Regions from separate parts of the Kitasatospora sp. NPDC059812 genome, predicted to be linked through region 4. Evidence: riboswitches for the same ligand, from Rfam matches in the RefSeq annotation. Region 4 holds a riboswitch; each other region holds the start of a gene.
What was found. Region 4 has a riboswitch for cyclic di-AMP ahead of ACFV6D_RS33520 (M23 family metallopeptidase). Riboswitches for the same ligand answer to the same signal wherever they lie in the genome.
Positions count from the first base shown of each region.

Region 1: another riboswitch for cyclic di-AMP. It lies ahead of ACFV6D_RS36205 (transglycosylase family protein); the one in region 4 lies ahead of ACFV6D_RS33520 (M23 family metallopeptidase).
Region 2: another riboswitch for cyclic di-AMP. It lies ahead of ACFV6D_RS31335 (peptidoglycan DD-metalloendopeptidase family protein); the one in region 4 lies ahead of ACFV6D_RS33520 (M23 family metallopeptidase).
Region 3: another riboswitch for cyclic di-AMP. It lies ahead of ACFV6D_RS22920 (transglycosylase family protein); the one in region 4 lies ahead of ACFV6D_RS33520 (M23 family metallopeptidase).

Region 1 covers NZ_JBHWIO010000124.1:10,174-13,333, forward strand. The annotation lists gene ACFV6D_RS36200 (cytochrome P450) at 1-450, shown strand, start outside; cyclic di-AMP (ydaO/yuaA leader) riboswitch at 661-828, shown strand; gene ACFV6D_RS36205 (transglycosylase family protein) at 834-1,751, shown strand; gene eno (phosphopyruvate hydratase) at 2,019-3,160, shown strand, end outside.
Region 2 covers NZ_JBHWIO010000086.1:17,869-21,028, reverse strand. The annotation lists gene ACFV6D_RS31340 (MFS transporter) at 1-1,500, opposite strand, end outside; cyclic di-AMP (ydaO/yuaA leader) riboswitch at 1,813-1,995, shown strand; gene ACFV6D_RS31335 (peptidoglycan DD-metalloendopeptidase family protein) at 1,998-2,957, shown strand.
Region 3 covers NZ_JBHWIO010000047.1:58,979-62,138, reverse strand. The annotation lists gene ACFV6D_RS22925 (hypothetical protein) at 469-1,446, shown strand; cyclic di-AMP (ydaO/yuaA leader) riboswitch at 1,877-2,037, shown strand; gene ACFV6D_RS22920 (transglycosylase family protein) at 2,024-3,160, shown strand, end outside.
Region 4 covers NZ_JBHWIO010000100.1:21,151-24,310, reverse strand. The annotation lists gene ACFV6D_RS33525 (alpha/beta fold hydrolase) at 1-265, opposite strand, end outside; cyclic di-AMP (ydaO/yuaA leader) riboswitch at 607-765, shown strand; gene ACFV6D_RS33520 (M23 family metallopeptidase) at 778-1,611, shown strand; gene ACFV6D_RS33515 (hypothetical protein) at 1,673-2,662, opposite strand; gene ACFV6D_RS33510 (GNAT family N-acetyltransferase) at 2,705-3,160, shown strand, end outside.

The sequences.
Region 1 (3,160 bases), on a different contig from region 4:
CTGGACACCGGGATCGAGGAACTCCTGCGCTACGACGGGCCGGTGGAGATGGCGACGTGGCGCTTCGCGACGCGGCCGCTGTCGATCGGCGGGGTGGACATCCCGGTGGGCGATCCGGTGCTGGTGGTGCTGGCCGCGGCGGATCGCGATCCGGCCAGGTTCGCGGACGAGAACACCCTGGACCTGGCCCGCACGGACAATCCGCACCTGGGTTTCGGCCACGGGATCCACTACTGCATCGGCGCCCCGCTGGCCCGCCTGGAGGGGCGGAGCGCACTGACCACGCTGCTTTCCCGGCTGCCGGACCTGCGGCTCGCGGAAAGCCCGGAGAACCTGCGCTGGCGGGGCGGCCTGATCATGCGTGGCCTGCGGGAACTCCCGGTCGAATTCACACCGGAGGCCCGCTCTCCGCACGCGCCGGTCACGTCGGCCGACGCTCCGACACGCTGACGGCGCGTCTCCGGCGGCTCGTGGAGCCAGGTCTGAACCCGCATTAATCCGGACATACCGCCGCCGTTGGTAGGCGATTGACCACGCGCCGTAATTTGTGTGTGATATCGGTGATATGAGCTTGTTATTGGTCTGATGATCTGTCTACTCTCCCTGGAGTTCGCAGCTGCGGACCTCGTGCGCGGAACGCCGAATCCTGCCCGCCGCGTCACGGGAAACCGACCAGACCCTGGGCAGGGGCGGGGGAACCAGGTTTGTTGCCGTTCCCCAACGGCTTGGGGTGAAGCCGCCCGAGCGGAATCGTTTCCGCTTTCGGCGGCCGGGCCACCTCCCGGTCCGAACCCGACAGCTCACCTCGCAGGCGTGCGGAGAGGGACCTCGTCATGCTGTTCGTTGGAACTGGCCGCCACCGTCGTCGCACCCAGACCGAGAAGGCCATCGCCGTCGCCGGTGTGGCCGGCGTCGGACTCGCGATGCCGCTCCTCACCGCCACCGGCGCCTCCGCCGCCCCGGCCTCCACCTGGGACGCCGTCGCCCAGTGCGAGAGCGGCGGCAACTGGAGCATCAACACCGGCAACGGCTTCTCCGGCGGCCTGCAGTTCACGCCCAGCACCTGGAAGGCGTACGGCGGCACCTCCTACGCCCCGCAGGCCAACCAGGCCAGCAAGGCGCAGCAGATCTCGGTCGCCGAGAAGGTGCTGGCCTCGCAGGGCCCGGGCGCCTGGCCCGTCTGCTCCCAGAAGGCCGGTCTGAGCAAGGGCGGCGCCCCGGCCTCCGTGGACACCTCCACGGACGCCAAGCCCGCCAAGCAGTCCGCCGCCAAGCCGACCCAGCAGGCGCAGACCCCGAAGCCCGCCCAGCAGCCGGTCCAGCAGGCCGCCCCGAAGCCGGCCGCCCAGCAGCCCGTCCAGCAGGCCCCGCAGCAGACGCAGCCGCAGACCCAGGGCTTCTCCGGCAAGGCCGGCTGGGACGCCGACGCGAAGGTGTACTGGTACCAGAACAACGGCGCCTGGTACTGGACCAGCCACCAGAGCGTCTACCAGCAGTACGCGGGCCAGCCCGCCGCCCAGCCGCAGTACGCGCCCCGCGCCGCGCAGCCCGCACAGTCCGCCCCGGCCGCGCAGCCCGCCGCCGCGCAGGGCGGTCACGACTACACCGTCCGGGCCGGCGACACGCTGTCGACGATCGCCGCCGCCCAGGGCGTGTCCGGCGGCTGGCAGTCGGTGTACGACGGCAACCGCGGCACCGTCGGCGGCAACCCCAACCTGATCATGCCCGGCCAGGTGCTGCACCTCGGCTGAGCGGCCCGGGCCCTGAGCGGCCCGCGCCCTGCGGGCGAAGGGGGACGGGCGCCGTCCCCCTTCGCCCGCATTCCCCCGTATTCGCCCGCTTCGATCGGGCAAGCAGGTGAACTACTGGTGGGTAGCCGGGCCACACGCTGAGACGGGACCGAGGCCAGCGCGGCCCCGGGGGCCGGGGCGGTTAGGCTCTGGTCGTAACGACTCCGCAATCGTCCCGCCGGCAGCACCCAACGTCAGCCGGACCCTGCTTCCGCAAGGAGATGCCTCGTGCCGTCCATCGATGTCGTCGTAGCCCGTGAGATTCTCGACTCGCGTGGCAACCCCACGGTCGAGGTCGAGGTCGGCCTCGACGACGGCAGCACCGGTCGTGCCGCTGTCCCGTCGGGTGCCTCCACCGGCGCCTTCGAGGCGCTGGAGCTGCGCGACGGTGACAAGAACCGCTACTTCGGCAAGGGCGTGGAGAAGGCCGTCCTGGCCGTCATCGAGCAGATCGGCCCGGAGCTGGTCGGCTACGACGCCACCGAGCAGCGCCTGATCGACCAGGCCATGCTCGACCTGGACGCCACCCCGGACAAGTCCTCGCTCGGCGCCAACGCGATCCTGGGCGTCTCGCTGGCCGTGGCGCACGCCGCCTCCGAGGCCAGCGACCTGCCGCTGTTCCGCTACCTGGGCGGCCCGAACGCGCACGTGCTGCCCGTTCCGATGATGAACATCCTCAACGGCGGTTCGCACGCGGACTCCAACGTCGACATCCAGGAGTTCATGATCGCCCCGATCGGCGCGGAGTCCTTCTCCGAGGCCGTCCGCTGGGGCGTCGAGGTCTACCACACCCTCAAGGGCGTGCTGAAGGAGCGCGGCCTGTCCACCGGCCTCGGCGACGAGGGCGGCTTCGCGCCGAACCTGGACAGCAACCGCGAGGCCCTGGACCTCATCACCGAGGCCATCCAGAAGGCCGGCTACGTGCCCGGCCGCGACATCGCGCTCGCCCTGGACGTCGCCGCGTCCGAGTTCTACGAGGACGGCGCCTACCAGTTCGAGGGCAAGGCCATCTCCGCCGCCGAGCTCATCGAGTACTACGCCGAGCTGGTCGACGCCTACCCGCTGGTCTCCATCGAGGACCCGCTGGACGAGTCGGACTGGGACGGCTGGAAGGCCATGACCGTCAAGCTGGGCGACAAGGTCCAGCTGGTCGGCGACGACCTGTTCGTCACCAACCCGGCCCGCCTGGCCAGGGGCATCGAGACCGGCACCGCCAACGCGCTGCTGGTGAAGGTGAACCAGATCGGCTCGCTGACCGAGACCCTGGACGCCGTCGAGCTGGCCCAGCGCAACGGCTACCGCTGCATGATGTCGCACCGCTCCGGCGAGACCGAGGACGTCACCATCGCCGACCTGGCCGTCGCCACCAA
Region 2 (3,160 bases), on a different contig from region 4:
GGCGGGGCCCTCGTCCGTGTGGACGTGGCCCGGGTCGAGTGGTGGGGTGGTGCCGCAGGCCCACTCGCAGTCCGGCTCGGCCACCGGGCGGTCCACCGGCGCGAGCACGTTGCCGCGGACGGTGGCGAAGGCCGTCAGCCCGCCGGTGACCAGCAGTCCGGCGCAGATCAGCATCGCGGTGCGGAAGGCGGAGTCCACGGCGGACGGCACCCGGTAGGCGTCGCCGCTCAGCCCGGCGAGCGAGGGCAGCGCGGCGACCGCGAGCAGCCCGGCCGCGCGGGCGGCGGCGTTGTTGACGCCGCTGGCGATGCCCGCGTGCCGGACCTCGACGGCGGCCAGCACCGTCGCCGTCAGCGGCGCGACCAGCAGGGTCATCCCGCAGCCCAGCACCGTGACGGCGGGCAGCACGTCCGCCCAGTAGGAGGAGCCGGGGCCGATGCGCAGCATCAGCAGCACCCCGGCGGCGCACAGCAGCGGACCGACGGTGAGCGGGATCCGGGGGCCGATCCGCTTGCCCAGCCGCCCGGCGCGCGCCGACAGGGTCAGCATCAGCACGGTGATCGGGATCAGGGCGAGGCCGGAGACCAGCGGGGAGAAGCCGGAGACGATCTGCAACTGCACCACCAGCAGGAAGAACACCCCGCTGAACGCCGCGTAGACGCAGAGGGTGACCAGGTTGACGGCGGTGAACAGCCGGGAGGAGAAGAGGCCGAGCGGCAGCATCGGCTCGGCGGCGCGGCGCTCGACCGCGATGAAGGCCGCGCCGAGCAGCAGGCCGATCACGCCGGTGAGCCAGACCGCGGGGGACAGGCCTTCTCCGGCGGCGGTCAGCGCATAGGTGATCGCGCCGAGGGCGAGCGCGGCGAGCAGCGCGCCGAGCACGTCGAAGCGGCCGACGGCGCTCTCGTTCCGGCTCTCGGGGACGAACCGGGAGGTGACCGCGACCACGGCGGCCGCGAGCGGCAGGTTCAGCAGGAAGATCCACCGCCAGCCGGGGCCGTCCACCAGCCAGCCGCCGAGGAAGGGGCCGACCGCGGCCGACACCCCGCCGAGGCCCGACCACAGGCCGACCGCCGCCGAGCGGTCGTCCGGGTGGAAGACGGCTTGCAGCATGGCGAGCGAACCGGGGGTGAGCAGCGCCCCGCCGATGCCCTGGACGGCGCGGGCGGCGATCAGCACGTGGATGGTGGGGGCGGCGGCGCAGGCCGCGGAGGCGGCGGCGAACCAGAGCACGCCGATCAGGAAGACCCGGCGCCGGCCGTACCGGTCGCCGAGCGCGCCGCCGAGCAGGATCAGTCCGGCCAGGGTGAGCAGATAGGCGTTGAGCGTCCACTGCAGGGACGCGAGGGAGGCGCCGAGATCGGTGCCGATGCGGGGCAGCGCGACGTTCACCACGGTGCCGTCGAGCATCGCCATGCTGGAGCCGAGCACCGTCGCGAGGAGGACCCAGCGTCCCCGCGAGGTGCCCAGGCGCAGTGTTCCTGCTTCGGAGGTGGCCACGGGCCGATCCTGCGCCCGTGGGGCGTACGTGACAAGGGTCACCGGGGGGTGTGTCGGTGGGTGCGCGGTGCGTGAGCGGGTGGGTGCGCAGCGGTGGCGGAATCGGCGCAGCGTCGTGGATCAGTGGCGCCGGGTGAATGGATTGTGCACGTACGGTGCAGCCGATCATTCGGAGGGTCACCGCAGCTCGGGGGGTTGTTGCCGGTTCAAGTGATCGACATTGCTTCACCCGAACGGATGGGTTTTAGTTCAGCGACCGCCCGGCCAGTCCGGACGGATCCACCGGGTGGAACGCCGAATCCTGCCGCTGCCCGGTGGCTCGCACCGAACTCTGTACGGCAGGAGCGGGGGACCCACAGGTAAGTCGCCGGACCGGAAACGGCACGCTTTCGCGTACCCGGATCCAGGGCCGGCTAGGGGTGAAGCCGCATGTGCGGCCGGGCAACTCCAGCCCGAACCCGACAGCTCACCTCGCAGGCGTCGGAGAGGAAAATTCCATGCCTGCACAGGCTCGTCGTATCGCCCTGCCCCGCGCCGCCCGCATCGGGATCGCCACCGCCGTCACCGGTGTCTCCTTCGCCCTGCCGCTCGTCACCGCGATGAGCGCCCAGGCCTACCCCGCGCCGGCCGCCGCCGTCACCGCCGCCCCGGCCGCCGCTCCCGCCGACCAGGCCCAGGCCCCGTCGCAGGAGAGCTACCGCGTCGTCAGCGGCGACACCCTGTCCCGGATCGCCGACGCCCAGCACGTCGACGGCGGCTGGCAGGCGCTGTACGACCACAACCGCGAGGTCGTCGGCGGCAACCCGGACCTGATCTTCCCCGGTCAGCAGCTCGTGATCGCCGGCCAGGCCGCCCCGGCCAAGCCCGTTGCCCCGGCGAAGCCCGCCCAGCCGTCCGCCCAGGACGCCGCGCCGGCCACCACCGCCGCCAAGCCGCAGGCCCAGCTGGAGGTCCGGACCGAGGCGGCCAAGCCGTCCGCCCAGCTCCAGACCCAGCTGCAGACCGCCGCGCCGACCACCGCGGTCACCGCCGTGCCGGTCGCCGCCGCCTCCGCCTTCGTCGCCCCGCTGGCCAGCCCGAAGCTGGGCACCGCCTACGGCGTGGCCGGCTCGATGTGGGCCTCCGGCCACCACACCGGCCAGGACTTCGTCGCCTCCACCGGCACCCCGCTGCGCGCCGTCGGCAACGGCGTCGTGGTGAAGGCCGGCAACGGCGGCGCCTACGGCAACGAGGTCGAGATCAAGCTCGCCGACGGCCACTTCGCCGAGTACGCGCACCTCTCCTCGATCGGTGTGAAGATCGGTCAGGCCGTCAAGGCCGGACAGCAGATCGGCCTCTCCGGCGCGACCGGCAACGTGACCGGCCCGCACCTGCACTTCGAGATCCGCAACGGCTCGGAGTACGGCTCGGACATCAACCCGGTCGCCTACCTGCGGGCCCACGGCGTCGCGCTCTGACCAGTGCCGGATGCACCGGATGCACCGGATGCACCGGATGTGCCGGATGCGTCGGGTGAGGAACCACCGCTGCTACGGGGCGAATCGACCGCCCGGGATGGTCATGTCGGGTGACCGCTCGACCGGGTGATCGCCGCAGCAGTGGACATGGGCGCGGGACACGCCCAGGCCGGCCCGGGGGGGGGGGGGGGGCGGGCGCGCGC
Region 3 (3,160 bases), on a different contig from region 4:
CAACGCCTCACTTGACGCGATGATAGCTGCTGTGCACGTGCATCAGCACGGGACATTGCAGGTGCACGAGGCCTTTCACCGGCAGTTCGGAACTCTTCACGGGCCCTTCTCCTGACGGTACGTAAACGGACATAGCCGAGTGAATCGCCAGATTCTCGATAACCGGCCGTGAGCGGTTCCCCGCTGAATGTTGATCTTCAGACGCCCGGAGTCGCGCTGCCGTGACGCTCCGTCAGGCGACCTCCTGGCTGTGAGACATCTCACGCGCCACACAGGCAACTCGACGCCCCGTCGGACACGTCAGGGCTACGAGCGGTGATCGCTCGAAGGCTGGGTGAGATATGTCCGGATTGCGGGCAAACCGCCCGGACGGACACGGCGGGAACGCGGCGCACCCGCCATGACCACGTGAAACTCGAACGGCAGCCGAATGCAGGCCTGACGGGCCGATGTCCTACGATCTCCGGCATGAGCACCGCAGCCATCCCGGGCGCGCCACTGCCCGTCCGCACTCCAGGCTCCCGTGCGCGGGGGCGCCACCGCCGCCCCGAGCGCCCCGAGATCCCGGCCGGCTCCCCGGCCCTGGTGCTCGCCGTGCCCGCGACCGCCGGGCCCGAGTCCCGCTCGGTCGTCGAGGAGCTGCTGTCGATCGTCCGCAGCGAGCAGAGCGGCATCCAGACCGCCGTCGGCTACCTCCCGGGCGAAGCCGCCCAGGGGGTCGACAGTGACGACCGCACCGTCGCCGAACTGCTGGCCATGGCCGCCGAGGCGGGCCTGCCCGCGCCGGTCCTGGTGCCGCTGGTACCCGGCCCGCACGGATTCCTGACCGAACTTCACGCCCTCGCCGCGGAGTACGGAGCCCCCGTCACCGACGTGCTCGGCCCGCACCCGCTGCTCGCCGAGGCCGTGCACGTGCGCCTGTCCGAGGCCGGTCTGGCACGCGCCGACCGGGCCCGGCTGTTCGCCATCGCGACCGCCGCGGACGGCGTCGTGCTGACCACCGTCGGCGGCGAGGAGGCCGCTGCCGCGGCCGGCATCACCGGTGTCCTGCTGGCGGCACGACTGGCCGTCCCGGTCGTGCCCGCCGCGCTCGACGTGCCGGGCTCGGTCGCCGCGGCCGTCAACCACCTCAAGGAGACCGGCTCCCAGCGCCCGGCGCTGGCCCCGCTGGTGATCGGGCCGGAGGCCGACTCCGAACTGCTCGCCACGGCCGCCGAGGAGACCGGCTGCCCGTCCGCGGCGCCGCTGGGCGCCTACCCGACGGTCGGCCAGCTGATCGCCGCCACCTACCTGGCCGCGCTGCCGGCACCCTCCCCCGAGGCCCTGGCGCAGGCCGAGGCCGAGGCGGCGGAGACCGCCGAGGGCGCGCACGCCGACCACTCCGGCCGGGGCGGTCACGCCGCCCACGCCGCTCGCACCGCCACCGAGGAGTCGGCCGGCCAGTAGCGGTCACCGCACGCGTGAAGGGCCCGGAACGTAGCCGTTCCGGGCCCTTCCTGCTTGTCCCGTAAGGGAGTTAAAGGGCGAATAGGTGCGATGTCCGTTCTATCCGCATTTGTTCGCCGTCGCTCGATCCATCCCCCGACGGCCACAGTGTGGACGCACCTCCTTCTCGGCGGGCGGCCCCCGGGGGACCCGACCCGCCGTCACCCGCCTCCTGAAGCACAGACAGTTGTGCACGCCCTTCGCGGCATTGCCGGAAATCGGCCATTTTCGATCATGGCGAGCGAGGGGAACGACCGTTCTCGCCAAACCGTGATGCGCGTCACAGGTGTTTGCAGTTTGAACTTAAGTCTGCTTAACGTGCTCCCCGTTCGTGGCCACACGAACCCAGTTCATCCGCGACGCCGAGTCCTGCCGTCGGATGTCCTGGCAGCGCGAAAACGCACCACGGCAGGAGCGGGGGACCCACAGGTAAGTCGCCCCGGACCGTTCCCCGGAACGATCCAGGGCTAGGGGTGAAGCCGCGCCCACAGCGCGGCCGGGCAACTCCAGCCCGAATCCGACAGCTCACCTCGCAGGCGTGGGAGAGGACTGCGTCTTCATGCTGCCCACCAACGGCACCCGTCTGTCCAGTCGTACCCGACGCGTGATCGCCGCCATCGGCGTCGCGGGCGTCGGCCTCACCATCCCCTGCCTCACCTCCGGCACCGCCTCCGCCGCCTCCGTCGCCACCTGGGACAAGGTCGCCCAGTGCGAGAGCACCGGCAACTGGAGCATCAACACCGGCAACGGCTTCTACGGCGGCCTGCAGTTCACCTCCAGCACCTGGGCCGCCTTCGGCGGCACCGCGTACGCCCCCCAGGCCAACCAGGCCACCAAGGACCAGCAGATCGCCGTCGCCGAGAAGGTCCTCGCCTCGCAGGGCCCCGGCGCCTGGCCGGTGTGCTCGGTCCAGGCCGGCCTGACCAAGGGCGGCGCCGCGGCTGCCGTCGACACCTCGGCCGGCTCGACCACCGGCTCGGCTGCCAGCTCGACCGCCACCAAGCCCGCCGCGAAGCCGGCCACCCCGGCCGCCAAGCCCGCGCAGAGCCAGGCCCCGGCCACCCCGGCCGCCAAGCCCGCGCAGAGCCAGGCCCCGGCCACCCCGGCCGCGAAGCCCGCCAAGCCGGCCGCACCGGCCCAGGACCAGGCACAGGCCCCCGCCGACTCCGCCAACGGCACCTCGGCGCAGAAGGGCCAGAACCAGGCCCAGAACAGCGCCCAGCCCCAGGGCGACGACTACACCGTCGCCTCCGGCGACTGGCTGTCCTCGATCGCCGACAAGCACAACCTCCAGGGCGGCTGGCAGCGGCTGTACGAGCTCAACCGCGGCACCCTGACCGAGGGTCCGGACACCATCTACCCGGGCCAGCGCCTCTCGTTCAAGGACGGCGGCCAGGCCCAGCAGTCGGCTCAGACCGACCAGTCCGGCTCGGACTTCACCTGGTTCGACCGCTCGCAGAAGTCCGGCCAGACCTCCAACGGCGCCGCCGTGAACGCCAAGCCGACCGCCCAGCCGCAGGCCCCGGCCCCGGCCCCGGCCGCCAAGCCGGCTTCCAAGCCGGCCGCCCAGGCGCAGACCCCCGCTCAGGCCCCGGCCGCCACCGGCAGCATGGCCGCCGCGGTCTCCTTCGCCCAGTCGAAGGTCGGCCAGGCGTACGTCTACGGCGGTACCGGC
Region 4 (3,160 bases):
GGGCGAGGACGTCGGTGGCGATGGCGGCGGGGGAGTAGTCGTCCCAGATGATCGAGGATTCGCCGAAGCCGCGCAGGTCCATGGTGATGACCCGGCGGCCGGCGGCGGCCAGCAGCGGGTGGAGGTGCCGGTAGGCGGCGCGGGTGTCGAGCATTCCGGGGAGCAGCACGACGGGGGTGCCGTCGCCCTGCCGGGTGTCGTCGTAGGCGAGGCGGCCGCCGGTGACGTCGAGGTACTGGGTGGTGGGGGCGCTGGTGGCGTTCATGGTGGGCCTCCGGGGGCTGCCGGTGCGGGCTTCGGCGTGCTGCCGATAGCCATAAAGCTAAGGCTAATAGCCTTAGCCGTCAAGCCTTCGCACCCTGTGGGGCGGGGGAGGTCAGTGGTGAGTGCCTGAATGAAGGGCCGTCCGTTGACGTCCGATCACGTGAGGTGGCGTCAATGGTGTTCAAGCGTGCCCAAGGGGCCCAAGGGGGACAAAACGCCCTTCGCGTCCCAGAGTGCCCCGCCTGTCTCCGGTCGTCCCGGGCGAACGGCTTGGAATCAGGGCCTCCTAGGATTAACGTTTGATAACGCAGCGCGGTCCTCAACGCCGTACCCAGACGGCACCGTGCGCCGTCGCCTAATCCCGCCGACCGGCCTCCGGGCAGGTCAGGGAGCCGGGGAACCACGTTCCTTGGGGTGAATCGGCGGGGCTTCGGCCCAGCCGTAGGAGACCTTCCTGCTCCGAACCCGTCAGCTAACCCGGTAGGCGCGAAGGAAGGAAAGGAGCGCGCCTCCGTGGCGTCGACGCACACCCCGGCACACCCGGCCGGCCTCGCAGCAGGTACCCGGCTCCTCGACCACCCCGGCCCGGACGGCCCCGAGTACGCGGGCCCGGACGCCGAGACCAACCGGCACCGGATGCCGCGTCAGGTCCGTGGGACCTCCCCGCTGCTCGGCGTCACCGCCGTCGCCGCGACCCTGGGCGCCACCGGCTTCGCCTCCGCCACCCCGGCCGCCGCCCCCGCCATCGAGACCCCGGACGAGACCCCGGTCGCCCTCTCCGCCGACCCCGGCCTCGCGCTCGCCGCCCGCATCCAGCTGCAGGCCGACAGCCAGCGCACCGCCGCCGAGGAGGACGCCCGCGTCCAGGCCGCGAAGGAGGCGGAGGCCAAGGCCGCCGCCAAGGAGGCCGAGGCCAAGCGGGCCGCCGAGGAGGCCGAGCGGGCCAAGGCCGCCGCCCTCACCCTGCCGGTGCGCGACTACCACCTCACCGCCCACTACGGCCAGAGCGCCCGCTACTGGGCCCACCTGCACACCGGCCTGGACTTCGCCGCCGACACCGGCACCCCCGTCTACGCGGTCGGCCAGGGCACCATCACCTCGGCCGGCTGGTCCGGCTCGTACGGCTACCGGATCGTCGAGACCCTGCCCGACGGCACCGAGATCTGGTACTGCCACCTCTCCTCGATCATCAAGGGCTCCGGCAAGGTCGGCTCCGGCCAGCAGATCGGCAAGGTCGGCGCCACCGGCAACGTCACCGGCGCGCACCTGCACGTGGAGGTCCGCCCCGGTGGCGGCGCCCCCGTCGACCCGGAGACCTGGTTCCAGCAGCGCGGCCTCAACCCCTGACGCACCCGCGAAGCCCCGGCCGCCGGAACCGAAAGGCACCGGCGGCCGGGGCTTCGCCGCGTCACTCCTGCGCCGGGTCCGCCGGGTCCGCCGGGTCCGCCGGGTCGGCCGGCCCCGCCGGGTGCGCGTCGGACTCTTCCTGCGCCGGCCCCGCCAGCTCCTCCAGGCGGGCGTCGAACTCCTCCTGCGCCAGCCCCGCCAGGTACGCGTCGATCTCCTCCTGCCCCGGCTCCGGCGCGAGGTCCGGGAACTCCTCCACCAGCAGTCGCGGCAGCCCGGGCACCGTCCACTCCCCGTACAGGTCGAGCGCGGCCTCCACCGCCGCCTCCTCGAACGCCCCGAAGTCCCCGGCCAGTTCGTCCGGCATCGGCCGCCCCAGCGCGGTCAGCTCGGTCAGGTTGCGGTAGCTGCGCCGCATCAGGCCCTGCTCCAGCAGCCGACGCGCGCCGTCGGTGGCCATGCCGACCGAGATCACCCGGGTCGGGCTCCAGCCCTGCTCGTCCACCTCGTCCAGCCAGCCGGTCTGCGCCAGTGCGGCGAACCTGGCCAGCCGCTCCTCCTGCGCCAGCTCCCGGAAGCCGGTCAGCCACTCCCGCACCGCCTCCGGATCCGTGACGTCCGCCCCGTACGCGTGCAGCAGCAGCGCGTACAGCCGGGGCCAGGTCACCAGGTCGGCGCGGCGCAGCAGCCCGGCCGCGACCTCGCCCTGCCACTCGGCCTCGGCGTGCAGCCGCTCCTGGCGCTTGGCGTTGAGCCGCTTGGCGGCCCGCTGGTGGTCGGTCAGCAGCCGGACGGCGGCGCCGTACGCGAACGGGTCCGCCTCCGGTTCGGGTTGGACGTACAGGTAGAGCCGCTCGTACAGCAGGTGCTCCACCGCGTTCGAGGTCAGTTCGGGCCAGCCGTCGTGCATCCTGCCCTCGCCCAGCTCCAGCAGGGCCAGCACCGCGCGCAGCGGCGCTTCGGCCACCGGGGTGCGGTCCTCTTCCGCCGCCCAGGCGAGCAGGTCGGCGGCCCTGGTGCGCGGGGCGAGCCGCAGGTCTTCGTCGTTCATAGCTCGAACGGTAACCGCTGGCCGGGAGTAGGGTCGGCTGCCATGGTCCCCGTACGACTCACCGGCCCCCGGCTGGCCATCCGCGAGTATCACCACACCCCCGGCGACGTGGACGCGCTGCACGGGCTGTTCGGCGACCCGGAGGTCACCCGCTACCTCCCCTTCGAGCCGCGCGACCGCGAAACCTGCGCCGACCAGATCGAGCTCTACCTGGAGGAGGCGATGGCGCCGGAGCGGGACACCTACCGGCTGGCCGTCACCCGGCGCGACGACGCCGAGGACCCGGTGGACGCCGTGCCGATCGCCCACGCCTCCCTCACCCTCGGCAAGCACCGCTCCGCCCACCTCGGCTACGTGCTGGGCCGCGACGTCTGGGGCCGCGGCTACGCGGGCGAGATCGCCGGCCTGCTCTGCGAGCTCTCCTTCGAGGCCCTCGGCGTGCACCGGCTGGCGGCCCGGGTCGACGTGGACAACGCCGCCTCCGCCAAGGTGCTCCTC